DNA from 4 places in the Dialister invisus DSM 15470 genome. Region 4 is predicted to be linked to each of the others. Evidence: riboswitches for the same ligand, from Rfam matches in the RefSeq annotation. Region 4 holds a riboswitch; each other region holds the start of a gene.

Region 1 (7,623 bases), 680 kb from region 4:
TACCCTTGTAGGAACGACTTCCGGCGGCCCCGCGAAGGTGGCGGTCATCGCGTCGGGCCTTATGGGGATGATTAACGGTTCCGCCATTGCCAATGTGGCGACGACAGGAACGATTACGATTCCGCTCATGAAACGGACAGGGTATAAAAGCGAATTTGCAGGCGCCGTAGAAGCGGTGGCCTCTACCGGCGGACAGTTTACGCCGCCGATTATGGGGGCGGTCGGTTTTGTCATGGCGGAGTTTTTAAACCTGTCCTATACCTATGTGGCACTGGCAGCTGTCACACCGGCGCTGCTCTACTATATCGGCCTGCTTCTGGCGGTTCATTTTGAAGCGAAGCGGCTCGGGCTTTCGGGGATCGCCAGGGAAAATATTCCCGATGCATTGTCGGTGATAAAAGAACAGGGACATCTTGTCCTTCCCCTGGTGAGCCTTATCGGGCTGATGTTTACAGGATTCACCCCGCTTTATGCGGCGGTTATTTCCATTTTCATCACTGTGGCGGCAAGCTGGCTCCGCAAAGAAACAAGAATGACAGGAGATAAGATTATTGCCGCTGTTATTGAGGGCGCGCGGAGCGCCGTTTCCGTAGGGGTATGCTGCGTCATCATCGGCGTCATTATCGGTACGGTCACACTGACATCCATGGGACTGAACATGGGCTATCTCATTCTGTCTCTTCTGCAGGATAATCATGTGTACCTTGCCGGTTTCCTTGTCATGATCATGTCCGCTATTTTGGGGATGGGCGTTCCCGGCGTCGCGGCGTATGTCATTGTCCAGGCGGTTGCTGTTCCTGTCCTTATCAAGGCGGGGGTGCTGCCTCTTATTGCCCACATGTTCTGCCTGATTTATGCCTGCCTTTCCAATATCACGCCGCCTGTAGCCATGTCAGCCTATGTGGCGTCTGGGATTGCCGGTTCTGATCAGACGAAGACGGGACTTATGGCGGTGCGTCTCGGGCTTATCGGTTTTATTATTCCTTTCTTTTTTCTGGATAATCCCGTTCTTCTCATCGGTGTCGATCCGGCGGCGACCGCCGTGGAAACCCTTTGGGCTGTTTTCAGCGCGGCGGTGGGGACGTTTGCCCTCGTCGGCGCATTGGAAGGCTGGATTCTATGCAAGTGCGGATGGGCGGAACGGATTGTACTTTTCATTGCTTCGCCGCTTCTCCTTTTTCCCGGAACGATGACAGACTTTGTCGGATTTGCAGGGATTGCCGCGGTTATAGGATTCCAGTTCCTGCAGCGGAGAAAAGAAACTTGATTTCCCCTGACACAGGGGTATACTTATGATAATCATTTATTTTCTGCAGCATGGGAGGATGGAAAAATGAACATGAAGCATTTGAAAAAAGCGGCGGCGGTTTCACTGGCGGCTTTAGCCGCAGCAGGGATGATAGCAGGCTGTGGCGGAGAAAAGAAAGCATCGGCGCCGTCATCACAGCCGGCAGCGCAGACGGTGAAAATTAATTTTCCGACGGCTGGCGCGTCAGGCGCCCTGTATGCGGTGGGGGCGGCAATCACCAATATGTGGAACAATAACGTTCCCGGTGTGCAGGCAGCGAGCCAGGCTTCCGCAGGCGGAATTGCCAACCTGAATATGGTTTCCGACGGCGAAGCGCAGGTGTCCATCGCTATTTCCAGCAATGTGTACCAATGTCTCAACGGGACGGACAGTTTCAAAGATCATCCTTATAAAGATTTGAAAGTGATTGCCGGTCTTTACATGAATCCGAACCAGGTGGTGGTCACTGCCAAGTCGGGCATTCAGACTTTGGCTGATGTAAAAGGAAAGCGTTTTGCCGTAGCGTCGGCAGGATCTTCTGTATATAACGAAAGCAATGCCCACTTCACCGCGGCGGGACTGAAATTTCCTGATGACATCCAGGCGGAGTACATTACCTTTACCGATGCTGCCGATATGCTTCAAAACGGCTCTATTGACGGCGCGTGGATCATGAGCGGCGTTCCCGCTTCCGCCGTCACCCAGGCTTTGACCGGCGGCGCACACCTGGTAGATATCGATGATCAGCTCGTGAAAGAACTGAAAGCGAAGTATCCCTGGTATGCAAGTTATACTATCAAGGCGGGGACCTATCCGAACCAGGACAGAGACGTCCATACCACGGCGGTTAAAATGGTTATGTTCACCCGCGGGGATATGCCGGAAGATGTGGTGTATAATCTGACGAAAGCTTTCTGGGAACATATCGACGAACTGGGGCAGGCACAGAAGAACCTGAAAGGCCTCAAGCCGGAAGACGCGGTGAAAGATATCGCAGGTGTGCCGCTCCATCCCGGCGCTGAAAGATACTATAGGGAAATCGGTGTATTGAAATAAGGAATAGAAAGAAAACATCGTCTTTACAGGGGCGGTGTTTTTCTTTTGAAACTGCCCGGTGAGCATGTACCGGCAGCGAACATTCTCATTATGACACTTTCCGTTCCCCATTGTTGGTGACACTCTTTTCTCTAATCGTCATTCTGAACGGAAGTAAGAATTCTTTGTGAGAAAGATGGGGAAATAGAACAGCGACACAGAGTGAAGAATCTATTACCCGGATGGCATCTTCCCGCTTTCCCCACCACGGTAATAGATCCTTCGCTCGTGCTCAGGATGACGATTAGCGTTTCCTGTCATTATGACGCTTAACGTTTTTCATCATAGTGATGCTTAATGTTTACCGTCATTATGACGACTTCCGTATCCCGTCATTCAGAGCGGAGGCAAGAATGCTTTATGGGAATAAGGGAAAAGAGTTATGTGACGAGGAGCGATGAATCTATTACGCTGGTGACATCTTCCCGCTTTCCCCACCACGGTAATAGATCCTTCGCTCGTGCTCAGGATGACGATTAGCGTTTCCTATCATTATGACGCTTAACGTTTTCCATCATAGTGATGCTTAATGTTTACCGCCATTATGACGACTTCCGTACCCCGTCATTCAGAGCTTTGGCAAAAATACCGTATGAGAAAGCAGGGAGGCAGCAATATGACACAAAGCGAAGAATCTGTTACCTTGATGACGTTTTACCGTTTTCCTCACCGCGGCAGCCGATTCTTCGCTAATATGCATAATGACGCCTTCTGTCCCGTCAGTTCTGTGACTGCTGCCCTTTGCTAAAGAAAGAGGGTCGCTCAAATTTAAAATATTTTTTTAAAACTATTGACAAGGAAATCCTCATTCGCTAAAATAATCACAATATTTAAAAGTGCTGACGGAAAAAAGTAAATTTCCTTTCCCGGCGCAGAGAACCGATGGATGGTGAAAATCGGTGCGGGCAGGAAGTCGAAGTTCTTTCCTGAACTGCTTTGCTGAAATAACAGTAGGCATTGCCGGAGTGGCTCACGTTAAGCAGCTGAGAGTTGATCTGATGAAGTAGGGTGGTACCACGGAATATCCGTCCCTTGGGTGCCGCCTTTTTTATTTTTCATCAGATAAACAGGGTGGTACCGCGATGAGTCCCGTCGTCCCTTGCAATTGGCAGGGGACATTTTTTATAGGATAGAAGTGCAGTAGAAAGAGAGGGCTCTCAAATGAAAAAATGGATGAAACTTACGGCAGCGGCAGTGGCGGCAACAGCTTTGATCTATGGATGCGGAGGAAACAGTGGCGGAGAGAAGAAGGCAGATGACGGGGAAAAACAGATTGCTGTGGTGCAGGTGATGCAGCATGGTTCTCTTGATGCGGCCAATCAAGGATTTCTTGACGGCTTGAAAGAAAGGGGCTACGGCGCGGACAAAATTTCAGTAGACCAGCAGAATGCCCAGGGAGACCAGTCAAATTTAAAGACCATTGCGTCCCGTTTCAAGGCCAATCGTCCTGATCTTATCTGCGCGATTTCCACACCTGCCGCACAGGCGGTAGCCAATGAAATTCATGACCTGCCCATTATCGGGTGCGCCATTACTGATTTTGAAACGGCGAAACTGGTAAAATCGAACAGCCGGCCGGAAACGAACGTGACCGGCGTTAATGACCGCGGCCCTGTGGAGAAGCAGGTAGATATGGGACTTAAGTTCCTTCCCGCGGCTAAACGTCTTGGACTGATTTATTCCTCCAGCGAAGTGAACAGCCAGATCCAGGCAGACCAGGCGAAAGCCCATGCGGCGTCCCTCGGCCTTACTGTGGTGGAACGGACCGTTTCCTCCGTCAATGATATCCAGCAGGCAGCGGAATCCATGGTGGGACAGGTAGATTTCATCTATGTTCCCACGGATAACGTGATCGCTTCTTCCATTCCCACTTTGGTCAAGGTGACGGATCCCGCGAAGATTCCTGTATTCGTAGGTGCGGACAGCATGGCGAAAGACGGCGCGCTCGGCTCGCTCTCCGTGGATTTCTACAAGTCCGGTATACAGGCAGGACATATGGCAGCGGATGTGCTTGACGGGAAAATCAAAACACAGGATACCGCCGTAGAGGATCCTGAAGTTCTGGAAGTTATCATTAATAAAAAATCGGTCGAAACTTTGGGGCTTACGATCCCTGACGAATATAAAAACGCGAAAATGGTGGGATAAAGCAGATACGATATGCGGAATGATCAATCCGGCATAAAGCATTTTCTGTCCCGTGTCACAAAGATTTGGTATTTCAAAAAATTTTACAGACCGGTGATTAAAAGAGAGTTGTGAATGATTTCTCATTCCTACAGCTCTTTTTTGATGAATGTATGACAGTGGGAATAAGGAATTGAAACCGAAGAATACAGCTTGGTTTTCAAAATCGGGAATTTTATGTTCTGTTATAAACAGCACATTCAAATACAATGGCGGTGTTGTACAAAACTTGATTTTGATTACAGATCCTTACTATTAAGGAATAAATAAATTATTTATTGTGATCAAGTGATAGATAGAAGTATTAGTCATATATTGTAAAAAATATGGCATAGTGATATCATAAAAGTGGGTATTCTTAAAGCAAATGGGTTTAAGCATTAAGAATTTAACCCTTATATCCTGCATGCAGGAATCACACAAAATTATATAAGGAAAGCAGTCGTGGGGAATCCGGTTAGAATCCGGAACTGTCCCGCAACTGTAGAGGGAGTTTTGCGGCTGCAAGCCTTTCACAGAGGAGCCGCAGGATAAGGAACTGAGTCAGAGTGCCACCTGCTTTCTATGAGATTGGCGTAACTTGCGAGGTATAAGTTAATGCATAGGAAGCTGGTGCTGTATTTTTAATATGGCAGAAGTCTTCTATGTATCTTTCTTATGCCTCGTTTTATAAATTTGTGGTATGAGCGTACCATAAGTTAAAAATTAAAAATAAATTTTTTGTGTGCGGGGAAATGCCGCGGAAGCGGTGCATATCTTTTTTATATTTTTTAGTTATGAGGAGAATCAGGATGAAGAAGACATTGGTAATGGCGGCTGCAGCAGTTTTAACCGGAAGCATGGCATACCCTTCGCTGGCAGAGGAGTATGTTTTTGAGATGGCGCCCGTTGTTGTCACAGCGAATCGCATGAATGAAAATTTGGTGGATGCCAGAGCCGATATCAGTGTAGTTACGAGCCGGCAGATTGAGAAACTCCATCTGAATACCGTGGAAGATGCGCTGCGTACAGTGCCGGGGACACAGTATCTGAATTATGGCGGAAATGGATTGAATGCCAATTTAAGTGGGATCCGGATTAATGGGAGTAAGGATATTATACTGCTTGTGGACGGTGTACGTGTAACAGATTTCAACGGCGCGAATAATTCAGGGTATATGTATTCTTCTCTGCTGAATAATATGGATAATGTCGAACGTATCGAAGTGCTACGCGGCAGTGCCGGCGCGTTGTATGGAAGTGGCGCCAAAGGCGGTGTGATCAATATCATCACCAAGAATCCCGGGGAAAAGAAAACGACCGTGGATATAGCCAGAGGAACCGGCGGACGGGAAATGTATAAGCTGACTACGATGGGAAGAGTAGGGAAGTTTTCCTACATGGCCTATTATGACAAATTGCTGATAGGTGATACCAAATCCGGTGACGGAAGGCTATGGCCCGGGCACACCCATACCTTATCGGACGGAGTGAAATTTGCTTATGATTTTACTGATAAACATTCTCTTTCCTTAAGTTATGACAAAATGAAGTCAAGATATAGAGGATATGATTTTGTGTATTCAAACCGGTATCATGGCGATTATAAGTCCGATATGCTGACTCTGCAGGATAAGATATCCATCGGGAAGCATTGGGATAACCAGTTTACTTACCGCCGGAATAAAGTAAAGACAAATTATTTTCAGGATTATGACATGAATGCGCAGTCCAATTGGGGGATAAGCAGCGACTATACTTATGACATCATCGGCGAGCAGGTGAGCTTCCATGATGAATGGAACCGGCTGACTTTTGGTGTGGATTATTCAAAGGGAAGGGACAATGTTCTTCGGGCGGCAGGATTTGACGTAAATGGGAATCCGGTCAAAACAAACCACTGGTATGAAAATTATTCTTTTTATATACAGGAAGATTGGAATTTCCTGCCACGGTGGTCTCTTTCCGGAGGCCTGCGGCATGACCGCCCTGAGACTGATCAGTATACTGCCGATTTTTCCAGCCATACATCCAAAAGCTACCGCCTGAGCTATGAAGTTACACCGAGGGATACCGTGTATGCGGGACGCAATGATTTCTACATTCTGCCGGGGCTTGATGTTCTTTATATTCCCCAGTATGGAAATGCCAAAGTCAGACCTGCTTACGGGCATACGGATACCGTCGGATACAGCCATGTATTCAGTGATACGACTATGTTTACCTTTAACTGGTTCAGAACAAAAGATGAACAATCTATCGGATATGATACTTCATCAAAAAAATATAAAAACTTTAATCAGGGTGTTTCAAGAGGATGGAACGCCCAGCTGATTTCGCAGATCGGGAGCAAATGGAGCGCCAATGTAGGATGGGCGCATTTGTACTCCAATGTTCCTGGGGATAATTTTTCTCTCGGATATTCGCCGAAAGATAAACTTACTTTTGACATGATCTATCACAATAAGAAGTTCACCGGAGGTCTGGACGGATTCTATTTTATTCGGAGAAAGAACCCGGTAAACGGTGATTTGAAAGGGTGGCCGGACGATAAATACGGAATTTATAACCTGAGTTTCAATTATGAACCGAGAAAAGATTTTAATTTTTATCTGAAAATCAATAATATTTTCGATAAACTTTGGGCGGAGCATACAGATGTCATATGGAGCGACCATACGCCGGGAACATGGTATTCCATGCCGGGGCGTACATGGCTGTTCGGCGTGAAGATGGAAGTGTAAGGCATAGATCGTTGTAGTGGAGAAAAGGCGGGATAATGATGAAATATGTGTATGGCAGAAAAAAGTGGCTGGCAGCCGGTATAGCAGCATTGCTTATCAGCGGCGCCGGAGTGGTTCCGGATGTGCTGGCGGCGCCGGTTTATACTTCCGGTATTACGACCAAGGCAAAAAAAGATAAGGCGACTTTCGGAAGTGCCTATAAAGTGGAAAACGGTGTTAATAAATATAATCTGGAAGACGGATCAAAAATCAGTATCCACGGCACTTATTACGCTGAAGGCATTACGCCGGGGAAAGGAACGACATCCGTTGTCACCGTGGGCGATGGGA
Region 2 (7,623 bases), 720 kb from region 4:
CACGCTTTGGGCATAGTTGGACGGCGCTGTCACCACCAGATTGGCCGCCTCTGCCGCCACGCCTCCGCAAAGCACTGCCGCCGCCATCATGGCAGCCGTTTTGGATTTACCTTTGGTACGCATAGATACCTCCTTTTATAATATACACAAATCCGGATGTCCGGATCTGTAAAACGGACCGATATCAGAACTCATAGCGGACCGTGCCGTACCACGTCCGTCCCTGGATGGGATACTCCACATTCAGGTACCCGTAAGAGTTCGTGCCGAGGCAGACCCATCCTTTCTGCTTCGGCGCCCGGTTGAAGATATCGTTGCAGCCGAAGGCGATCTGCCATGCCTTGCCCGGCTTCACCTTGACGCCCGCATTGATGACGCTCAGCGAGGGATACGCGACCCCGTCATCCGTTTCGTCCCCCAGTTTATTGTATCTATACTCATTGATCGTATAGTAACTTGAGGTATAGTGCCACTCGCCAAACAGGGTAAACCGGGGATTCGGGAACCAGGAGAACCGCAGATTCCCTTCCCATTCCGGCTGGAAGGTCGGATATACTTCCCGGTACACCGCATCCCCCAGCGCCCACTCTTTATTCTGCCGCCGGAACGCCTTGATTTTCGTATAGGCGCCTTCCAGATCCAGGCTGAAATGGCCCCACTTCAGCCCTGTCTGCAGTTCAAATCCGTGTATATGCCCTTTTTGGTCATTGAAGTAGGATGCCCAGTCGGGTCCTGCCCGGTACAGGTAGAGCATCCGGTTCGCATGGCGCCAGAAGTAGGTCAGCGTAGCATAGGCGTCGGAATGGAGGAATTTCCCGTTCCACAGCGTACTGAAATCGAACTGGGTCCCGTACTCCGGCTGGGGGAACTTGGAAGCGGTCCCCCTCTTGTTGGCGGGAACCGGCAGGATGCCTGCCCCGTCCCCGGCAATTTCATACATATTGAGGAGGCGGAAATAGGTTCCCCCTGTCATGCGCAAGGTAAGATTGTCATTCACCTGTTTTTTGAGCGCCAGCTGCCAGGTGCCTTTCCCGTCCTGCTGTCTGTCCCGCGGCGTGATCCAGTGGAACCACCGCCATGCCGTATCGGCGAAGCGTTTCCCCTCGCTGTAGCCCACGATGACTGACCGGTTATACCGCCAGGCGGGGGTCAGGAACCAGGTGCCTTTTTTGTCCAGCGTGATGGTGTCCTGGATCTGGATATTCCATATATTCTGGTCATACCGGTTCCGTATGGCGCCCAGAAGCGTGGAATAATCGGAATCGCCGAGCACTTTATCCATCAGGGATCCGTTCACGTGCATCCGCTCATGGGAGTAATTGGTCTGGAATTCGAGGAGCTGTCTGTTTCCCAGCTGGTAGGTGCCGTCGAGGAGGAAATTATACTTGCGGGAAATAAACCGGCTCCATTTGCGGAAAGGGACGTCTTCCCAATAGACCTGGTTCTCATTTAAGTGATACATATGTTCCACGTCATAGTATTTCTTCTGTTTCTGGAAATCCGCCGTCCAGCCCCATTCCAGGCGGCCGTTATGATGGCGGTTCTCCACCATCAGTTCGTTCGTGTAAAGGCGCTGCCGCTTCCCTTCCGCATAAAAGGCGTCATCTATCCAATCCACCGTGTAGCCGAGACACGCGTTCAGTGTGGTATTGCTGTATCCTGCCCACAGGCTGTCCGGCAGATGGCGCTTGATGCGGTTCCAGCTGCCCTTCACCATCCACTCGTCATTCTGCCATTTCACGATGGCGCTCGTATTCTTCCGGTCATTCCATCTCCGGTGCCGGTTTTCCGACATAGATTTGAGTTTTTCCACCCTCTTTTTTACATATTTGTGCCTTTCCACGATTTTTGTATACTCCTCAGACTGTTCCGGGTCGACATACTTCCCCTGCGACAACCATTGCGCATTATACTTGGCAAGCCGATCCGCCTTGTCCAAAAACTCCTTGTTATTCTCAAGAACCGCACCGTCCACGGCCGCTTTCACATCAGCATTTTCCGGCTCATAAAAATATGAATCCTTATTATTCCATGAATATTTGAGTTCATTAATTACATCTTGTTTCATACAAGCTTTGATCTGCGCTATTTTTTCCTCATCCCCGCCGGCTTTTTTGATCTGCTTCAACCAAAATTTATAATTTCGTTTAAACGTTTTGTCATGTTTCAGAAAATAATTTGTTGCCTCTTCCTGCGAAACCAGCTCCGCGTACTCGTCTTTCCAGGTCCGATCCATGTTCTTCCTTGCCTGGTCCATATCATGTTGGTAGATTTCCTCTGCCAAGGCGCCGCTGCTGGCAAACGCCATCCAGTCCTCAACATTCCCCGCCTTATATTTATTTCTCGTTTCATCGGAAAGATGAGTAGAGTAATTCCTTAATGTAAGCATAAGCCATGTCTTCTTGTCCCCACTTTTTTCATACCAGCCTAATTCTGTTTCATAACTTAGCATCTCATACTTTGCTTCTTTCTTGGATTCTTTGGAATTCATGACGTAATTTTTATAAGGGAAGTCGCCTTTGGCCGTTTCATGATTAAGCCCCACCATGAGGCTTCCGTTCCCCAGCGGCGACATCACTTCGAGCGAGGCACTTTTGCCCCCGAAGGATGATTTCCCGATTTCCGCCGAGATATCCGCCTTTGCCGGTCTCTTGGTCACGATATTCACAACGCCCCCGATGAAGGTTCCCCCGAAACGGGCAGGAATATACCCGCGGTATACTTCGATACGCTCCACATTCTTCACCGGAATGGTGGAAATATCCACGGCTGCATCTCCCCCCAGATTGGTCAGGATACCGTCCACGAATACCCCGACCTGGGCCGCCGTGGAGCCGCGCACGGTGACGACCGTATACTGCCCCTTGCCGTTCACTTCGCGCACATGGACGCCGGGAACCATTTTCAGAAAGTCCGCGAGATCTTTTTGCTCCCCTTTAAATTCTTCCGGACGGATGACCGTAACGGTACCGGGTGACAGTTTGGATTCCCAGTCAGGGCGCTTCGCCTCGACGGTGACCCCCGCCATCCGGAAAGCCATATCATCTTCTGCCGGCGCAGCCGGTATCTCCGCCGCCCGGACAGTCATACAGGCAGCCGGCACCCCGATGGCAATCATAACCGCCATCCTCAAAAAATGCAGATTCTTCTCTCTCTTCATCATAAGCTCCTCTCGTACTAAATATCAGCTGCCCTTTCATCCCTAAAGGCAGCCATACTCCCGTCCCTACAGGGTTCTTCATCAGCTTGTTTCCATTGTGATTCATCTCCATTCATTGCCACCGTATTTACTCATAACAAAAAGGCACAACCAAACTGAAATGAGAAAAATTTTTCCCATCTCCCATCCGGCTCATGCCTCGCGAGTCTTTTGATGATGAAATCAAACGGCACCCTGGCTCGGTTCATTGTCTGCCTGCCCCTCTGTGAAAGGACCACAGCAGGCCGACTTCCCTTACAGTTGCGAGACAGCTCCGGCTTTTCACCGGATTCCCCGTTATTAGATTCCGTTATCTTGTTTTTTTAATTATCAGCTAATTGAATTCTATCATAGAATTTTTACATATTCAATTTTATTTTGTAACTTTTTGTGGATTTATTTAACCCCCATCCAATGTTATTGATTCTTAAAAAATGCAAAAAGAGTATCCCGGGGAAGCAATCCCGCCGGATACTCTTTTATCGTTCTGTCATTATTTCATATTTGCTTTTACAGCATCTGTCAGATCGATACCGCCATAAATAACGTCTCTTGCATTGATGACCATATCTACGCCTTTATCTTTAGCCGCTTTCTCCACAGCCGCCCGGAATTTTGCCTGGATGGGAGCCATGACTTCATTTTCCTTTTGTGCCAGCTGCTGGTTCAGTTTCTGTCCGAGTGCCTGTTTATCCTTATCTGACATATTTTTAGATTGTTCATTGAACTGATTCTGTAATTTCTGCTGTTCAGAAACCACAGTCTTCCCTGCCTGCATAAAAGCCGGCGTGGAAGACAGGACATCCTCCACATTGACATAACCGGACGCTGCGTCAGCCTGCGCCATCATTCCAAGAGAAGCAGCTGCCATAATCATAGAAATAAGAATCTTTTTCATATGTAAACCTCTTTTCCAAAATAAAATACACGTCTCTTTCACTCTTTATTTCTTCCAGAGCTTTTCCATAATTGTCGGATACACCGCATTTAAATGCCCCTGGATCTGGTTCAGGATCGCCACAACGAGCGGCGCATCAAAATGATCAAGCCCCGCAGGGATACAGCAGGTCAGCAGCACGTTGCCGGCTTCATCCACACTGTATTTCAGCATACGGTACTGGTCATTCAACGCATTCAGCTCTTCACAAACGGTCGCCTTTTTCTCTTTTGTTACAATCGCTGCCGCCACCTGTACCTGGATGATCGTGTAAACACTGTCGTCAAACAAAATCATGAAAGGAAGGTTCTGTCCGGCTACAGGAAGGTTACTGCGGAAAGCCTGGGAATGCACGTCATCCTTAAAATCCTGAATACCGAACCCGCTGATTTTCGCATCTTCCAGATGCTTCTTAAACAAAGCTACCTTTTCAATCCCCACCTTTACTTCCGGCACTGCTGTTTCCGCTTTTACCGTATTCTTATTCTCCGCCATTTTGTACGCTCCATTTCTCTGGTCACGCCAGAACTCAAACAATAATTCTGTGATATCCCTGTACACTTTTTCTTTTTCTTTCAAAGGAAGATTCCAGTCATTTGCCATATGGGCTTTAAAACGCAATAATTTGATTTCTTTCAGTAAATTCAGATATAACTGTTTGCTGACAGGAACAACATTGCCTTTTACCGCTTCCACCCGTTTAATCTCATCCTTTAGTTTGATCATGAATGATCTCTCCGATTTTTAAATACATTTGCTGATTATTTACTATCCTGCCGGCATTTGGGATAAATAAAAATCTGCGGGACAAGCCAGACAGTTACCGAATGTACAAGTATCTACTGCCCCCTATCCTGCAGGTCATTAGAAAATTGAAAACAAGCGGCATCCGACTGGGGTTTCTCACCCTTCACGGCTGTAAAACAGTTCCGGATTTTCACCGGATTCTCCACAAAAGCCTTTCGACTTTGTCTTCTCTCTGAAATTGTTCTGAACAAAGGTTGTTCAGATATTATTATATTATCATAAGGCATATACTATTTGCAAATAATTTTTACTTTTTCTTTTCTTCTTATGGTAATTTTATTTTCATTATTTTTAAACTTTCTTTCATCTTGGATGCCAAGGGACGATAAATCCCTGCCGGGATTCCGACCGCTTTTTGCCTACCGGTAAAGTGTCACTCATGTCAAAACGTCATCCGGAAGGCCAGCCAAGAATCCATTACCATCACACTGAAGCCGGTAAGACGTCATAAAAGTAAATAGATTCTTCGCTCAGTGTCATATTGCTGCTTCCCATCTTTCTCACAAGATATTCTTACCCCTGCTCAGAATGACGGCGGACGGTAAGACGTCATCCGCAGCGTCGGTAAAGGATCTATTGCCGTGATGAGGAAGCCGGTAAGGCGTCATCAGAATAATAGATTCTTCACTTAATGTCATGTTGCCGTTTACCTGCTTTCTCACACAGCATTCTTGCCTCCGTTCTAATGACGGGGTACGGAAGTCGTCATAATGACAGAAAACGTTAAGCGTCATAATGACGAGAGACGAAAGACGTCATCCTGAACGCAAGCGAAGGATCTATTACCGTGATGAAGAAAAAGATAAACGGAAAAGGACTGCCTTCCCATACCCGGAAAGGCGGTCCTTTCGTTTCTTCTTATTCAGTTCTCATAGCAAAGCTTTCTTCTATTCCCCTTTCGAAAGCGTTCATCATCCTTAGAAGCTGAAGCGGATGCCCGCATCTATCCTCCATTTGTTCGACAGGTCCGCCCCGAAGTTTCTCGTGTAGGTTCCGTACAGGTACGTGTTCCTGTTCACCAGCCAGCTTCCTCCTACTTCAAGGTCTATCCAGCTGTCTTTCAGGTCTACTTCTGTCCCGCTCGTCGGTTCGCCTTCTGCACTGAAGATGCTCTTCACCGTTCCTCCGAATTCATGGGCCAGCCCTATCTTCGCAAACAGGTTGCTTCTTTCTGTCTCTTTTCCTATTCCCAGTCCGATTCTTCCTATTACGCTGGTCACTCCGTCCTGGTGGATGTGCATTTTCTTGTTCCCGCCCATGTCGCTTACCGCGTCATAGTCTTTTCCGCTTAAATGTCCTGCGGTGAGTTCAATGCTCGGGTCTATGTAGAAGCCGTTTTCTTTCTTCATCCGCTTCCCGTATTCCATGCTCAGCGACAGGCCGTTTGTCCTGTACTTCCCTTCCAGGCGGTGGTTCATTTCGTTGTATACGGTGTAGTCGTTCTTTATACGGCTTCCTCTAAGGATGATGTCAAGGTACTGTCCGTCTTCTTTCTGCATGGCTCCGTACAATGCCAAACTTGCCAGTTTTTCTTTCCCTGTTCCATTGGCATAGGTGTCCTTCCCTGTTCCGTAGTCCAGGGCCGCCCCGATGGTCCAGTTTCCTTTTTTCTTGTCGTAACCTACCTGGGCTATGTCATAGGTTTGTTTGAGGTAGGTATTCTGTTTGTCCATCTTGTTCTTTCCGCCCAGGTATCTGGCCCAGATGCCGTTTTCTTCTTTGGCCAGTCTTATGTCTCCCATTCTTCTCTGCAGATCGTTGTTGTTTCCTCTCCACAGAAGGACGGCAGAGGTCATGGCTGTTTTGGCGCCTTTCATCATCTGGGTTTCTTTGCTTCCATAAATAATGGGAGGCTTCGGCTTGGGGTTCGGGTTGGGATTGGGATTCGGTTTGGGGTTCGGATTCGGTTTAGGATTTGGCTTGGGGTTCGGATTCGGATTCGGGTTCGGTTTAGGATTATCTTCTGTTGCCGGGGTATAGAGATACTGGCCTTGTCCTGTTCCCGCTTTATAGGTCATGGTTTCCAGTCTCTTTGTTGCTGATTGGGCTGTGAGGCCTTCTGCAATTTCTACTGTCCCTGCCAGGTTCTTTTCTCCGTTTTTGTAGGCTTCGTAGTACAGTTTTCCTGCCAGTGCGTTCAGTGTCTCGCTCACCAGATTCTTGTCGGCTGCTTTGCCTGAAGAGGTATTCAGGCCAGTATTGTCTATACGAAGAGTAATACCACTTCCCGCTGCCGCTTTCCGAACAATAAAATCGCCGCCCTTTATCTTGGAAGGATGTAATTTATCATGTTGATAGAGCACTTTCACATATCCGGAATAATTTTCTACCGTAATGGGCTTTTCATTTTCCTGGAAAATCACACCGGCCTGATCTGCACTCTTACCTCCTACAATAGAACGCAGTTTGCTGCCCGTAAAGGAATGAAAAACACCACGCCACTGCTCTGACGGTACCATGGTTCCCCAGACCTCATTATGCCAGGAAGCGCCATTTTGCAGATACATGGATAATCCTGTACGTTCACGAATGTCTTTCTTATCCGGTTCGTTTTTATTGTGTTCTTTAAAATCATCCAAAACGACACCATGCAGGACAGAGTCAGATGTTGTCAAACCCAAATTGATAACTGTCGGTCTGGAACCGCTGATATTGGCACTTTCTTCTCGGTCTATAATGC
Region 3 (7,623 bases), 700 kb from region 4:
TCCACAAGTCCTTTAATGTCTACGAGCGCACTTCCATTATGTTTCTGCGCTTCAATAGCACCGAAATCTTCTCCCGTGTCTTTTACACGGATTTTTACTGCATGTGCCGGATCATCATCATTTTCTATGATTAACTTTGCATGGCCGCTTCCGCTTTTCCATCTTTCGTCACCACGTACCCCTGCTACCAGGATTCCTCGTCCATAAAGGCTTCCCTTCGGATCGGATTCGATGTACATTCCGTTGACATTCTTGATTGTTAATGTACCGCTGTAGACGGTAATTGCATTGGGGTTTTTCTTCGGCAGGCGCTCCGTAATGGATTTCAGTTCCAGCCGGTGTCCGGTCATGTCGATATCCCCGACCACATCACCATTCCAGTAGATATTTCCGAACTTATTATCGTTTACCGTTGTTACAGGATCATCTTCCGCATGGGTTACCAGTGACAAGTCATGATCAAATTTATAGTGGCCTTTTCCGTCATAAACTCCCGCTTTAGACCAGAAATCCCGCGCTTCTTCAGCAAAATAGTTCGCTTCCACGATTTGATGGCGTACCGGATTAACCAGTGGCGGCGGCGTGGGTTTTCCCTGCACATATCCCTGTCCGTTTTCTTTCTTGAAGAGCATGTCTTTCATTTTCACTGTCTGGGATGACGCTGTCAGGCCTTCCGCTATTGTCGCTTCCCCTTTCAGATTCTCTTCGTCTCTGATATAGCCTTCATAATACAGTTTTCCCGCCAATGTGTTCAATACTTCATATACCTGGGCTTCATTGTCCGTATTGATATTGCTCCTGTCCGTGACTACTGTAATGTGTGACCCTTCTGCCGCAGATCCGATGTGTACATCTCCCGACTTGTAATCTTCCGCCTTCGTGCCCGCGTTCTCATGCTTATAGAACAGTTTCATATTTCCCTTGTAGTTCTCAATGGTTATCGGTTTCTCATTTTTCTGGTAAATGTTGCCGCCATCAGCCTCAAGGTTTTTGATTTTACTTTCTTTAATGCTGTCTGTTCGGGCTCCTTTTCCTTCATGGTACCAGGAGGCTCCGTCAGAAAGCATCATGTACGTTTGACCAGCTGTTCCGGCATCTGTTCCTATCAACCCTTTTATGTAGGACCCGTCCGTATTCAGAACCAGTCCCAATCTTCCTTTCTGAGCAAGTACATTCCCTTCTATCTGTACATCATGTTTGACTGCTCCTGCCGTAAGAACATTTCTGTCCGACAAATTGCCGTTGATCTGGATTTTACCGTCATTATTTATCTTCAAACTGGACGCCTTATCCCCTTTGGCTATTATTTTCCCGCCGCCGATTGACACATCGCCCTTATTTGCCTGAATTACGCTGACATCATCATTCTCAACATCTACCAAACCTTTTATAACAAGCTTTGCGCTTCCGCCATTCTTTGCACTCCTGCCGTCCACAAGTATAGCTGCGTCTTTTTCCGCTGCCGTATTACGTATCTTCACAGCATGTTCCGCTTGATTATCATTAGATATAGTGAGGCTCGCTCCATTTCTGCCCTGTCCCCAGACATAAATACCGCTCTTTGCATTTTTATCGCCATGTATGTCAATATCTATACCTGCCGCGTTCTTTATTTCCAGATCACCGCCATGTGACAAAATTCCCGACGCATAATGCCTTAAATGATTTGCCTCAGAAACCAAGGTCAGCTTATGTCCGTTCATATCAATAAAGCCATCCGCTGTATAATCCGGATCTCCCCATATGATATTTGCTACATTGGCACCTTGATTTCCCCCGTATGTCAGAGTCTTGGGATTTGATAAATCAACCTTGATCGTGGTATCGGACTTCAGGACATAACGATGATCATCATCCTCACCATCTTTATACCCGTTATTCATCCAATACATATTCCCCGATCCCAGACCATCTTCAACAATCTGTTCACTTACATCCAGATTTGCCGGCGGCACGGGTTTATCTTCTACATACCCCTGTCCGTTTTCTTTTTTGAACAGCAGGTCTCTCATTTGTAATGTTTTAGATGACGCCGTCAGTCCTTCGGCTATCTCTGCCTGTCCCGCCAGCTTCTTTTCTCCGTTTTTATAAGCATCGTAATACAGTTTTCCCGCCAAAGCATTTAAAGCCTTATACACCTGGTCTTTATCTGTATCAACAATTCCTTTATTATCTGTAACTACTGTAATGCGTGATCCTTCTGCCGCGGATCCGATATGGGTGTCTCCCGCCTTGTAGTCTTCCGCCGCTATGCCTGCATTCTCGTGGGCGTAATAGATTTTTCCCGCGCCGCTGTAATTTTCAATTACAAGCTGTCCCGCATCTTTTTGATAAATTGCACCGCCTTTTGCATCACCGGCAAACCTGGTTACACGGCTGCCCTGTCCCGCATTCAGCGTGTTCCATTCACCACCTTCTGAAAGAAAAAGATTCACCTTTCCTTTTATATCTGCCTGTGTTCCGCCGACCCATTTCGATCCGGCAGTAAGACCAACATAAGCTTCTGACCCAGCATCCATGCGAATCGTCCCCTGCAAATCCGCTTTTGATATTCCGATTGCGCTTCCATCCTGATTCACATTGATAAATGTCCGGAATCCTTTCGCGGCGCTGATAAGATACCGTTCTTTCTGATTCTCTTTGACTTTGAGCGTACCGCCGCCAATACGAAGAACATTCTTCTCTGTTTTGCCGCCCCAAAGCGATTCGTCCGTTTTAATCAGGTCAGAAAGTGACCCATTCTTTGAATCATCAATATCCGCTGAAGTAATAGAAATAGTATTATTGCTTCCAATCATATATATGCCATAAGTTTTTGACTGATCGCCCCGATTCCATTGCATAAGGCTAATTGCGCCCGGCTTGATTGTGAATCTTCCATTAATCGCTAAATCAGAACAGTCCATAGACGAAATGCCTGTCGTTTTGATAGAACCGCCGCGCAATTCTTCAATCACTACATCAGCATTGATCGTCGTCTTCACCAGGTCTTCACTTACTTTTTTATTAAATCTCTGGCTAAAATTACCCACTGCGATACCATGTGCAGCAGTATACTTGCTGCCGCTGTCTCCTGAGGGCGACCACAGCGTTTTCGCCTTGATGGTAATCGTACCGTTTTTCCCCGGATTGGTTTTATTGCTGTCAACCACGATAGTTGTCTTATTATTCGCCTTGATCCCGTATGCAGAATAATCGGTCCCCAAATCAGCAACTTTCGTCAAGTCGAGCGTCAGGTCATGACCCGCCATATCAATATTAATTGTCTTAATTGAGGCCTTATCATGCGTATATCCTAAAATACCTGCTGCGACGGACTTGAATCTTTCTTTAGGCATGTTATTTTTATTAACAACCTGTGCCAGACGGTCTGCAGTAAATACTTCACTTTCACTGATCGGATTTGTAGACTGATCTGCCATCACCTGGCATGTACCCGCCAGCAGCGCAATTGTAACACCGGCAGCCAGCCGCCTCATCTGTAATTTACTTACCTTATTCCGTTTCATAATTCCTCCCTATTTTTCAAACATAAACTCTCCGCCGGATACTCGATTAGCATCCCGGCCTTGCCCGATAGCAGGCAATTCATCCTCTTCTAAAACATACCCATCCGGATCTGAACCGCTTACCGCGGTCATGAAACCCGTGTCACATGAACCGGATTTACTCCAAAAAGTATTTCAAATTATCCATGCCCGGCACTCCCTTTCATCCACTCCATTAAACGCAACAAAAAACGAGACAATAAAAAGATGCACAGATTTCATAATTCTAAATCTGAACCGGATTTCCCATATCCGGCTTCCTTATGCATCTAACCTTATGCCTCGCAAGTCATTAGAAAATCAGAAAACAAAGTGGCACCCTGACTTAGTTCCTCATTCTGTCATATCTCCGTGAAAGACTTACTATGACACAATTCCCCATACAGTTGCGGGCCAGTTCCGGAGTCTCACCGGATTCCCCACATGAGCTCTTCAGCTTTTGTCCTCATATAGTATTAAATTATTGGATAACCATTATTTATTAAGAAACAGCTATTTGTATCTCATAATTTCAAATGATTATCTAATTTCATCTTGTAAATTATACTATATTACTTCTCACATATCAACAATAAATGATATTCCAATTGGTAATTTTAATTATTTTTTATAAATCCTTTTCAAATACAATGTTAACTTACTCTGTTTCGCATACTTATCTAATTATCTCCCAAGTATAAAAGACTGCCGTCCTGTCCCCAGGAAAGCAGTCCTTTATTTTTTCTTCTTATTATTCAGTTCTCATGACAAAATCTTGTTTCATTCCCCTTTTGGAAGTTGACATCATGCTCAGAAGCTGAAGCGAATTCCTGCATTGATTCTCCAGTCTACCTTGTAATCTCCGCCAAAGCTCTTTGTGAAATCTGCATAAATCATGCTTCTCGGACTCAGGTAGTAGTTGCCGCCCAGTGCAATTTCTGCCCAGGTATCCTTAAGGCTGAACGAGGAACGCTTGCCTGTTTTTCCGGGTTCACTGAACAGGATGTGTCCATCTCCGTCAAATTCATGGAACAGACTTGCTTTGGCATAGAAATTGCCTTTGTCACTCTCTACTCCGGCTACTACACCCAGGCGCCCAATCAAACTGTTGACTGATGATTGATTGACACGCATGCTTTCACCACTAGGCGCCGCTGCATCAAAGCTGTCCGATGACAGCCGGCTCCATGTCAGTTCTGCCTGCGGCGTTACAAAGCCTTTGCCCATACGAATCTTTTTACCGTATTCGGCACTGATGCCATATCCGTATGTATCATACTTACCTTCTACATAATTCCTGAGTGCCGGTGCACTGTACTTGTTGTAGGCTGTGAACTTATTAGAAAGTTTTCCTGCTTTCGCAATGACATCCACATATTGTCCATCTTCCGACACTCTGGTCGCATAGGCCGCCAATGTGTACAATTTCGGATCGCCTTTTCCTCCATATCTGTATGTTGCGCTGCCGTCATTGTATCCGAAAGCACCGCCTACATGCCAGCCTGATGCCAGACGTTTATCTATGCCCACCTGGGCCGCCCAGTAGCTGTTCTTCATATACGCATTGTTGGCGTCATAACTAATCCGGCCGCCGTAGGCTCTTGCCCACAAACCACTTTCCGCACCAATTCTGAGATCTCCCATGCGCTTATACATATCATTCATATCATTCCGCCATACAAGGATAGAGGAAGTCAGAGCGCTTCTGGTACTGCTCATGATAGAAGTTTCATAATCTCCGGTTTCAATTTCCGGCTTATTCGGCTTGGCAGGTGTGTAATCAAAGTATCCCCGTCCATCTCTCTTAAAGCTCAATGCTTCAGTTTTCAGACCGGCACTGCTGGATGTCAGCCCTTCTGCAATTCTCAGCTTACCTTTCAGATTCCTTTCTCCATTTTGATATCCGGTATACTGCAGCTTACCTGCCATCGCATTCAGCACTTCGCTAACCTTATTCTTATCAGCCGCTTTGTCCGAATTTGTATCCAGTCCGGCATTATCGGTAATCATGTCCACTGTGGAACCGGCATCGGCTGTTGCAACGAAAGTGCTGCCGCCAAGTACCTTTGTCGGATTCGTCTTGTCATGGGCATAAATAAGAGATAACCTGCCGCTGAGTTTCCCTATATCTGTATTTCCGCTTTCCGAAGCTGTCTTATCAAGAACGCCGTTGTTGGAAATAAGCTTGCGAACCTTACTATTGCCGGTCTGTTTCCATTTGCCTTCCAGATCGACATCCGTATTACTGTTCATACTGGTACCTGTCCAGGTACTGCCATTCCCCACTTTAACTTGCGTTTTTCCGCTGCCGGCACTGTTTCCGTCCCAATTTCCACCATTGGAAAGAGTTATATCCGTTTGACCTTCACCGGATACATCCCCTTTCAAAGCATTTCCGGCCCGATCCATAACAACATCAGCTGCAGATCCGGCATCCGTTTTGACACCGCCGGAAATCTTACCGTTTCTCAGTTTAAGCTTTCCGCCGTTAAGCGCGGATGCACCATTTACAACATTTGTATTTTCTGTTTCAATCGTTCCGTTATCTGCCGTCGCCGCACCGCTTACACTGCCATCGGTCAGATTGATACTGCCGCCCGCCGCTGCAGCGGCATTGCCTTCCGTTTTCGCCTCGCGGAGGAAAACAGTACCGCCATCGGCTTCCACATCTCCTTTCAGTTTACCACTCTGAAGGCTTACTGAAGATCCGGCACCCGCACGAACGGCTTTTCTGCCGGCACCTGCCGTTACATTGGTTATACCTGCTGCTTCCACAATACCGCTGCCAGAGGCCACGATACCATCTCCTTCGGCAGTGATATTAGAGTTTCCGGAAAGAAGCACTTTACTTCCCGCACCGTCGGCAACTACACCGGTCTTGCCTGTAATATTGGCATTGCCCTTAATATCAGCGGTCTTTCCTCCTTCTGCTTTGACACCGACGCCAGTATTTCCTCCATTCAGATTCAGCGTATTTTCTCCGCTGTCCACATGGATATCCTTCGCACCTGCATCGACAGCCGCACCGGAATCTCCGTTGACAGTAGCCGGATTCTTTGTGAACTTATAGGTATCCGTATCCGATTTATAAACGCCGGCTTCCTTGTATACCTGTTCAGAAGCAGTACTGCCGTCTATAGTCTTATTAATCGGATCCGTGACCTGTTCATTCGGATAAGCGGTTTCATAAAGGTACTGCCCCTGACCGTTATCTTTCTTAAAGGTGATATTTCCTGTTTTGAGAACCGCTTCAGAACTGGTCAGACCTTCTGCAATTTTTACAAAACCGGTCAGATTATTCTCTCCGTCTGCATACGCTTTATAGAAGAGTTTATTCGCAAGAGCGTTCAGTGTTTCACTGACCAGATTCTTATCCGCAGATGCATTGGAAGATGTATTCAGCCCCTTATTATCCGTGATGAGGGATATGCCGGAGCCGGATGCCGCTTTCCGTATGATGAAATCTCCGCCGATCATGGTTTTCGGCGCTGTTTCTTCGTGTGCATAATATACATCCGTGTAACCGCTATAGTTATCTACGGTGATATTTCCTGTGTCTTTCTGGAAGATCTGTCCTGCCTTATCCGCACTTACTCCGCCGGCAAGTCTTGTCAGATGGCTGCCTTCGAAGTTTTTGCCGCCCCAGGATGTTCCGGTATCTCCATACTTTTCATTCATCCATGCGGCACCGTTGGCAAGGAACAGATTGGCCTCCCCTTTGAAGGTCAACTCTCCTGCTTTCTTCCCTTCATCGGGGAATGCATTATACACAACCCCTTGGAGTGTAGAATCCGACGTGGTCAGTCCCAGATTAATCTGTGACAAAGTTCCTTTCTTATCCACCTCATTGACAGCACCGGTCGTTACCGCCAGATTTCCCTTAATATTGACTTTCTTGTCAAGGCTTCCTACGGCATTTCCGTTGCTGTCAAGCTTGACATTCATGTTGACAATACCGTCTTCTGCACGGATAGCCGCATAGGGATTTGTCGATGCCTTGTCCACTTCAATGCTGCCGCCGCCGTTGACTGTCACTTTGCTGCCGCCGGCATTGGCAAAAATACCATGGGCTTTGCCTTTCAGGTCTACATTTCCA
Region 4 (7,623 bases):
ATCCAGGAAGCAGTAGATGCTCTTTCCGGCTATGGCAAGATTTTCTGGTGCAATACCATTGCATCCGGCGTTATTCCTCAGATTTCCGCAATTATGGGACCGTCTGCAGGCGGCGCCGTATATTCTCCGGCACTGACCGACTTCATCTACATGGTAAAAGGCACCTCTCAGATGTTCCTGACAGGACCGGCAGTAGTTGAATCCGTAACCGGCGAAAAGATTACCGCTGAAGCTCTCGGCGGCGCTATGACCCATAACCGTACATCCGGTGTGGCCCAGTTTGCAGCTGAAAATGACGAAGACTGCATTAAACAGATTCGTTACCTGCTTTCCTTCCTGCCGAGCAACAACATGGAAGACGCGCCGATTGTTGAAACCGGAGATGATCCGACCCGTACAGATGCAAGTCTGGATACCATTATGCCGGAAAACTCCAATGCACCGTACGATATGTACGATGTCATCAAATCCATCGTTGATAACGGCGAGTACTACGACGTAGCTAAGGAATGGGCTAAGAACATCATTACCTGCTTCTGCCGTATGGATGGACAGACTGTCGGCATTATTGCCAACCAGCCAAACTTCATGGCAGGCTGCCTTGACTATAATGCTTCCGATAAAGGAGCCCGTTTCATTCGTTTCTGCGACTGCTTCAATATTCCGGTTCTGAACATTGTCGACGTTCCCGGCTTCCTGCCCGGCAAGCAGCAGGAATATGCGGGTGTAATCCGTCACGGTGCTAAGATGCTGTTCGCATACTGCGAAGCAACTGTACCGAAGATTACCCTGATTCTCCGTAAAGCATACGGCGGTTCTTACATCGCCATGTGCTCCCGTGAACAGGGTGCTGACCAAGTATTTGCATGGCCGACCGCAGAAATCGCCGTTATGGGACCTGCCGGCGCAGCAAATATCATTTTCAAGAAGGATCCGCAGAAAGAACAGCGTACACAGGAGTATGTTGATGAATTTGCAACTCCTTACAAAGCTGCAGAACGCGGCTATGTAGACGCAGTTATTGATCCGAGAAACTCTCGTCCGGTAGTTATCAATGCTCTGAAGATGCTTGCTTCCAAACATGAAGTACATCCGGCTAAGAAACACGGAAACATTCCGCTGTAATATGTATTTACACATTGATAATATTTGAAAGGATGGGTTTGGATGAATAACGATACAGTTATGTATATCGCGGTAGCAGCTGCCGTTCTGGCAGTCATTGCCCTGATCATGATCTGCCAAGTACGTTCATCTCTCAATCAGTCCGCAGCACCGGCGGCAGCGGCTAAAAAAGCGGCGCCGGCGGCAGCTTCGAGAGCCGCTGATAATGGTGCTGTTGTAGCAGCCATTGCAGCAGCAATCGTTGCTATGGGCGGCGGTGAAATCATTTCTATCCGCCCGGCAGCAAGACCTGGCTGGACCACAGGCGCCCGCATTGCAGGTGTTTCCGGAAACCAGCAGTTCTAATTGAAAGTTGAAAGTACAAAATTAGGAGGAAGAACAATGAGAAAATTTACCGTAACAGTTAACGGCCAGGATTACGATGTAGTAGTTAAAGACAGCGGCGCAGCAGCAGCACCCGCAGCAGCAGCACCGGCGGCAGCTCCCGCACCGGCAGCAGCTCCCGCACCGGCGGCAGCTCCGGCTCCGGCACCCGCTCCAGCAGCAGCTCCCGCACCGGCAGCAGCACCCGCCGGCGCAGGTGAAGTCGTAGAAGCTCCGATGCCGGGCAAAGTCCTGCGTATCAATAAACACGTTGGTGACGCAGTAGCGGCAGGCGACGAAGTTCTCGTTCTCGAAGCTATGAAGATGGGCAACCCGATCATGGCTCCCTGCGATGGCAAGATTACCGGTATGCCGGTCAGCGAAGGCCAGAGCGTACAGGGCGGCGACACACTCTTTACAGTTGGCTGATTCTAATTACAAAAAGCAGTGCTTCGGCACTGCTTTTTTGCTGTTTAATTTTGTGAACGGGATAATGGATTTCATTAAAGGCAAAAAGAGATTTTTAGAGATTCCTGGATTGCAGATATCATATTAAAGTGCAGGTACTATTCATCTTTGTAAGGAGGTGGGGAAGAATCTGACTATAATGATGAGCAGTATTTCTGCTTACTTGATGAGTATAGAGAACCCGAAACAGTCGGGCATACAGAATAGGTTGTTTTGCATTATGAGATGCCGGAAGAATTTTTTGATTGTGTTTTAAGGGCTCCGGTCGTAATAGAATTATGCAATAAGTCATCTGCTAAACTGCTGAATATTGATTTGTATCTGCTTATACAGCAGCTGCATGGAGAGGTGGTATTGAGGCGGTTCCGGAGATGCCGGACCGAAACGCGGAGCTGGGGGATCAAATCGTTTTTGCATGTCTGTACAGATACAGGATAGCAGTGCTTAAAGTATGCTGATGAGTAGATGAAAGTATTTCTGAAATATTTTTTGCAATGCCCGGCATTTTCTTTTGGGAGTCCATATGCTGTTTGTCCGCAATAAAAACAGGAGGATGTTTCTCCTGTTTATAAGGGACTGAGGATCAATAAGGCATTTCCTCGGTGGGATTCTGTTCTTCTTTTGCCATGGAGACGAGGACGCGGAGCATGGTAAGGCTTACATCGCTTACATCCGTATTCTTGTCGAAAGCGGCGAGGATGCCGTAACGGAAGAGGAGTTCCTTATCATCTTTGCTGACCTGATGGGCGGCTATGAGGATGTCGTCCCGGCCGATCATGGCAAGTGTCTGAGAGAGCGCGATTAATTTTTGCTTCATCGTAGGACTTTTGGATGTGTAGAAGATGAAATGGACGTCATTGTCGGCAGCATTCTGCGCGGAGCTTTCCGGGGAGAGGAGGGGGCTTACATCTACGTCCCAGCCGTGGTCGGCAAATGTCGTGGCGGCAAGTTTTCTTGCCTCTTTATCGTCATCATCTTCAAGCTCCGGCATGAAAAGCCTCGGACGGCGGCCATCCAGTTCTTCGAAGAGGCTGCTCAGTTTCAATGCTTCTTCAGTTCGTCTTTCTTTTTCAGTGTTTGTCATATTTCCGACCTCCTGTTTCCTCCTATAAGATAGGTAAGATATTTTTAATAGTTTGCAACATTAACATCATTATATAGTAGTAATGAATGAAAAATCAATAAATCAGGGGTAAAGATGTGGATAAATATAAAAATTAATTATATTAAATATGAATGTGGTTGATTGACACTTAGAATGTAATGAATTATACTAAAAATGTAGTTATTTAGACAATTTCACATATCTGACAGGTGCGAAAGCGTAAAAGAGAATCCGGTAGAATCCGGAGCGGTCCCGCCACTGTAAAGGGAGTTTATATCAAGTATGTCACTGGGTAACTGGGAAGGCGATATAAACGAGGAACTTGAGCCAGGAGAACTATCTGTCTAAGAATCACCGTTATACCTGCGAGAGATGGGGAGGGGATTGGGAAATTATTTCCTTGTCCGGCTATCAGTTTCGCGTGATAGTCGTTTTTTTGTGAGTAGATTGTAAGGAGGTGCACATATCGGGGATTTTGAAAGTCCGGCTTGAAAGACGTTATGCCAGGCATTTGAAAGGATGTTCCGTCAGGGACTCTGCCGTCTTGTCTGCAAGCTGTATTTTCCGCGGAATTGTCTAAAATTATTATAAGGAGGATGTTTTCATGGCAGAACAGAATACCCAGGAATCGGTCAAGCAGCTTACTGACAAAGAGTTGGAAGCGATCTTGAGAAAATCAAATGAAAAAGCCGATTTCCCAGAAGTAAAATTTGACGAATTTGAAAAGCCGACCTATGAGGAGTGGGTGGAGGCTTGCAATGCTCTGTTGAAAGGAAAGCCTTTCGATAAGATCATGTTTACCAAGACTTATGAAGGGATTACCTTTGATCCGATTTATACATGGAGAACTGGACCGTCAGCAACTGATAAGATTCTTCCGACAGATGATTATCCGGGCATGGGAGATTTTCTCCGCGGCGCAACGGTAAACGGCTATAAATGCGCTCCCTGGGGTATTGCCCAGGCATGCGATGAAACGCTGCCGAAAGAAAATAATGAACTTCTGAAGCATGAAATCGACAGAGGTTCCACTGTTTATAATGTACGTATTGATACCGCCACTGCCGACGGCATTGATGTCATGGATGCCGAAAAGCCGGGCGATATAGGCGTAAGCATTACCGCGCTGGAAGATATGCATACCCTGCTTGACGGTCTTGATATGGAAAAGATCCCGTTTATGATGTATGCTGGTACTTCCTCTCTCCGTATGCTGGCATTGGTAGCCGCGACATTGAAGGCTAAGGGAAAAGATGTCAGCAAAGTGAAAGGTGTTATCGGAGCAAACCCGATTGCCCAGCTGATCAAGAGAGGAAAGCTGAACCAGCCGCTGGAAGAATTGTATGATGAAATGGTGGAATCTATCCGCTGGACGAGAAAGAATGCGCCGCAGCTCCGCACCATTTTCGTCAGGAGCGATATTTTCTCCAATGGCGGTGCGAATGCCGTACAGGAAGTGGCTTATACTTTTGCTATCGCTGTCGAATATATCCGTGAAATGCAGAAGCGCGGCATCGATATCCATGATATTGCCCAGTCCCTGCAGTTCGCATTTAATACAGGCGCCACTTTCTACATTGAAATTGCCAAGCTCCGTGCTGCCCGCCAGGTATGGTCTAATATCATGAAAGCCTTCGGCGCCGAAGAAAAAGACCGTTCCTGCAAAATCCATGCCCGTCCGGCGATGTTTACCAAGACGATTTTCGATATCGGTGTAAATATGCTTCGTGAAACGACCCAGATTTTCTCTGCAGTTGTCGGCGGTGTTGATTCTTATGAAAATGATCCTTATGACGCAACGGTACGCAAGGGTGATGAATTCTCCCGCCGTATCGCAAGAAACGTACACATTATGCTGCAGGAAGAATTCGGCATGCTTCGTCCGATCGATCCGGCCGGCGGTTCCTGGGGGATTGAAGCACTGACCAAGGAAATGGCTGAAAAAATCTGGGGAGAATTCCAGAAAATCGAATCTCTTGGCGGTATCCTGAAAGCTCTTAAAGAAGAATATCCGCAGCAGCAGATTCTTGAAATCCTGAAACAGCGTTTCAAAGCGCTTGACCTCCGCAAGGACAGCGCTGTCGGGACAAATATGTATCCGAATATGACGGAAGAACTTCTTGATCCGCGTCCGGAAGATGTACCGGCGCTGAAAAAAGAACTGTCTGAAGGCGTTGAGAAATATCGTGCCGATATGGACAAAGATTTCCTGAAGGAAAAGCTGGAAGAACTGAAAGCAGCCGATACCGACATCGTTGAGAAGGCAATTGCCGCATTCTCCGCCGGCGCTACAATTTCTGAAGTACGCACAGCAAGAGCTGCCAAAGCGGATTCCATCGAAGTGAGAAAGATTTATGCGCACCGCTGGACCGAACGTTTTGAAAAACTCCGCTTTGACACACAGGCGTTTAAAAAGGAAACCGGCAAGAATGTGGAAATATTCCTGGCCAATATGGGACCGATTCCGCAGCATAAGGCGAGAGCTGATTTCTCCACCAGTTTCCTGCAGGTAGGCGAATTCAGCGTTCATCTGAATAACGGCTTCCAGGATGATGAAGATAAACCGGGTTCACGCTGGGATAAGTGTGTGGAAGCGCTGAAGGCAGGCTGCGATGATAAAGGAACTCCTTATGACTGTGCCGTTATCTGCTCTACTGACGCTACTTATCCGGAAGATGTGCCGGCGCTGGCGCCGCGTTTAAAGGAAGTTTTGGGGAAAGGTACGCTTTTCCTTGCGGGCGCTGCTCCGAAAGATATGGAAGCGGTATATCGTGAAGCCGGCATAGATGAATTTATCAGCGTGAAAGCAAACTGCTACGATATCCTCCGTATGCTCCAGCAGAAAAAAGGCATGAAGATTACGGAAGAGGAGGTAAAATAAGATGGCAATGAACCCCGATTTTACAAAATTAAACCTTGAAGAACATCCCCATTGTTCTTATGATGAATGGAAAGCGGAACTGGAAAAAACAACGGGCAAAAATTATGATGCTCTCTATGAAAATACAATGGAACGTATTCCTGTAGGTCCGCTCTACGGCAAAGATGTGTATGACCAGTGCAACCACTTGGACTTCATGAGCGGTATCCCTCCGTTCCTCCGCGGACCTTACTCCACGATGTATGTATTCCGCCCGTGGACGGTCCGCCAGTACGCAGGGTTCTCCACTGCTGAAGAATCTAATGCGTTCTACCGCAGAAACCTGGCGGCAGGCCAGAAAGGGCTGTCTATCGCATTTGACCTTCCGACCCACCGCGGCTATGATGCGGATAACCCCCGTGTTATCGGCGACGTCGGCAAAGCAGGCGTATCCGTCTGCTCTATGCTTGATATGAATATCCTTTTCGCAGGCATTCCGCTGGATCAGATGTCCGTATCCATGACGATGAACGGCGCCGTTCTTCCGATTCTGGCATTCTTCATCAGTGCCGGCATTGAACAGGGCGTAGACAAGAAGATTCTGGCAGGCACGATCCAGAATGATATCCTGAAAGAATTCATGGTTCGTAATACTTACATTTATCCGCCTGCCATGTCCATGCGTATCATCGGTGATATTTTCGAATATACCACCAACTATATGCCGAAGTTCAACAGTATCTCCATTTCCGGTTACCATATCCAGGAATGCGGCGCTACCTGTGACCTTGAAATCGGTTATACGCTGGCAGACGGCATGGAATACATCCGCTGCGGCGAAAAAGCGGGACTTGCGGTCGATGCCTTCGCTAAACGTCTGTCCTTCTTCTGGGACCAGGGCAAGAACTATTTCATGGAAGTCGCAAAGATGAGAGCGGCCCGCGTTCTCTGGGCAAAGATTCTGAAACAGTTTGGCGCGAAGAATCCGAAATCCATGGCACTTCGTACCCATTCCCAGACATCCGGCTGGTCGCTGACGGAACAGGATCCTTTCAATAATATCGCCCGTACTTGTATGGAAGCCATGTCTGCGGCTCTGGGTCATACCCAGTCTCTCCATACCAACGCGCTTGACGAAGCTATCGCGCTGCCGACCGACTTCTCCGCACGTCTGGCACGTAATACACAGCTTTATATCCAGGATGAAACGAAAGCCTGCAAGATTATTGATCCGTGGGGCGGTTCCTACTATGTAGAATACCTGACAAATGAAATCATTCGCCGTGCCTGGGCGCATATCCAGGAAGTCGAAGCTTTGGGCGGCATGGCAAAAGCGATTTCCACCGGTCTGCCGAAGATGCGTATCGAAGAATGCGCTGCCCGCCGTCAGGCGGATATCGACAGCGGTAAGGAAACCATTGTCGGTCTGAACAAGTACCGTCTGGCGAAGGAAGATCCGCTGAACGTACTGTCCATCGATAATACTGCTGTCCGTAATGCGCAGATTAAACGTCTGGAAAAACTGAGAAGCATCCGTGATCCTGAGGCCGTTGCCCGCGATCTGGAAGCGATCACCAAAGCGGCAGAAAGCCGTGAAAACGGCAACCTGCTTGAACTTGCGGTACAGGCGGCTCATGACCGCGCATCCCTCGGTGAAATTTCCGATGCGGTTGAAAAAGTATCCGGTCGTTTCAACGCCACC

Evidence for each region. A riboswitch is a leader RNA that binds a small molecule or an ion and turns the genes downstream of it on or off. The one in region 4 is predicted to bind cobalamin.
Region 1: it holds a riboswitch for cobalamin, as region 4 does, so the genes downstream of both, GCWU000321_RS08100 (TonB-dependent receptor plug domain-containing protein) here and GCWU000321_RS04815 (methylmalonyl-CoA mutase family protein) in region 4, are expected to answer to the same signal.
Region 2: it holds a riboswitch for cobalamin, as region 4 does, so the genes downstream of both, GCWU000321_RS09670 (TonB-dependent receptor plug domain-containing protein) here and GCWU000321_RS04815 (methylmalonyl-CoA mutase family protein) in region 4, are expected to answer to the same signal.
Region 3: it holds a riboswitch for cobalamin, as region 4 does, so the genes downstream of both, GCWU000321_RS08115 (autotransporter outer membrane beta-barrel domain-containing protein) here and GCWU000321_RS04815 (methylmalonyl-CoA mutase family protein) in region 4, are expected to answer to the same signal.

Annotation. Positions count from the first base shown of each region.
Region 1 covers NZ_GG698602.1:1,649,551-1,657,173, forward strand. The annotation lists gene GCWU000321_RS08085 (TRAP transporter permease) at 1-1,267, shown strand, start outside; gene GCWU000321_RS08090 (TAXI family TRAP transporter solute-binding subunit) at 1,334-2,344, shown strand; gene GCWU000321_RS09875 (hypothetical protein) at 3,000-3,131, shown strand; T-box leader at 3,214-3,419, shown strand; gene GCWU000321_RS08095 (ABC transporter substrate-binding protein) at 3,545-4,531, shown strand; cobalamin riboswitch at 4,993-5,144, shown strand; gene GCWU000321_RS08100 (TonB-dependent receptor plug domain-containing protein) at 5,362-7,293, shown strand; gene GCWU000321_RS08105 (autotransporter family protein) at 7,329-7,623, shown strand, end outside.
Region 2 covers NZ_GG698602.1:1,685,878-1,693,500, reverse strand. The annotation lists gene GCWU000321_RS08145 (autotransporter outer membrane beta-barrel domain-containing protein) at 1-123, opposite strand, end outside; gene GCWU000321_RS09670 (TonB-dependent receptor plug domain-containing protein) at 185-3,163, opposite strand; cobalamin riboswitch at 3,369-3,557, opposite strand; gene GCWU000321_RS09260 (OmpH/Skp family outer membrane protein) at 3,693-4,097, opposite strand; gene GCWU000321_RS08130 (YbjN domain-containing protein) at 4,143-4,862, opposite strand; gene GCWU000321_RS09640 (hypothetical protein) at 5,444-5,605, opposite strand; gene GCWU000321_RS08120 (autotransporter outer membrane beta-barrel domain-containing protein) at 5,861-7,623, opposite strand, start outside.
Region 3 covers NZ_GG698602.1:1,669,427-1,677,049, reverse strand. The annotation lists gene GCWU000321_RS08115 (autotransporter outer membrane beta-barrel domain-containing protein) at 1-3,509, opposite strand, end outside; cobalamin riboswitch at 3,842-4,006, opposite strand; gene GCWU000321_RS08110 (autotransporter domain-containing protein) at 4,338-7,623, opposite strand, start outside.
Region 4 covers NZ_GG698602.1:968,539-976,161, reverse strand. The annotation lists gene mmdA (methylmalonyl-CoA decarboxylase subunit alpha) at 1-1,125, shown strand, start outside; gene GCWU000321_RS04830 (hypothetical protein) at 1,168-1,470, shown strand; gene GCWU000321_RS04825 (biotin/lipoyl-containing protein) at 1,507-1,917, shown strand; gene GCWU000321_RS04820 (hypothetical protein) at 2,540-3,040, opposite strand; cobalamin riboswitch at 3,252-3,419, shown strand; gene GCWU000321_RS04815 (methylmalonyl-CoA mutase family protein) at 3,666-5,942, shown strand; gene scpA (methylmalonyl-CoA mutase) at 5,944-7,623, shown strand, end outside.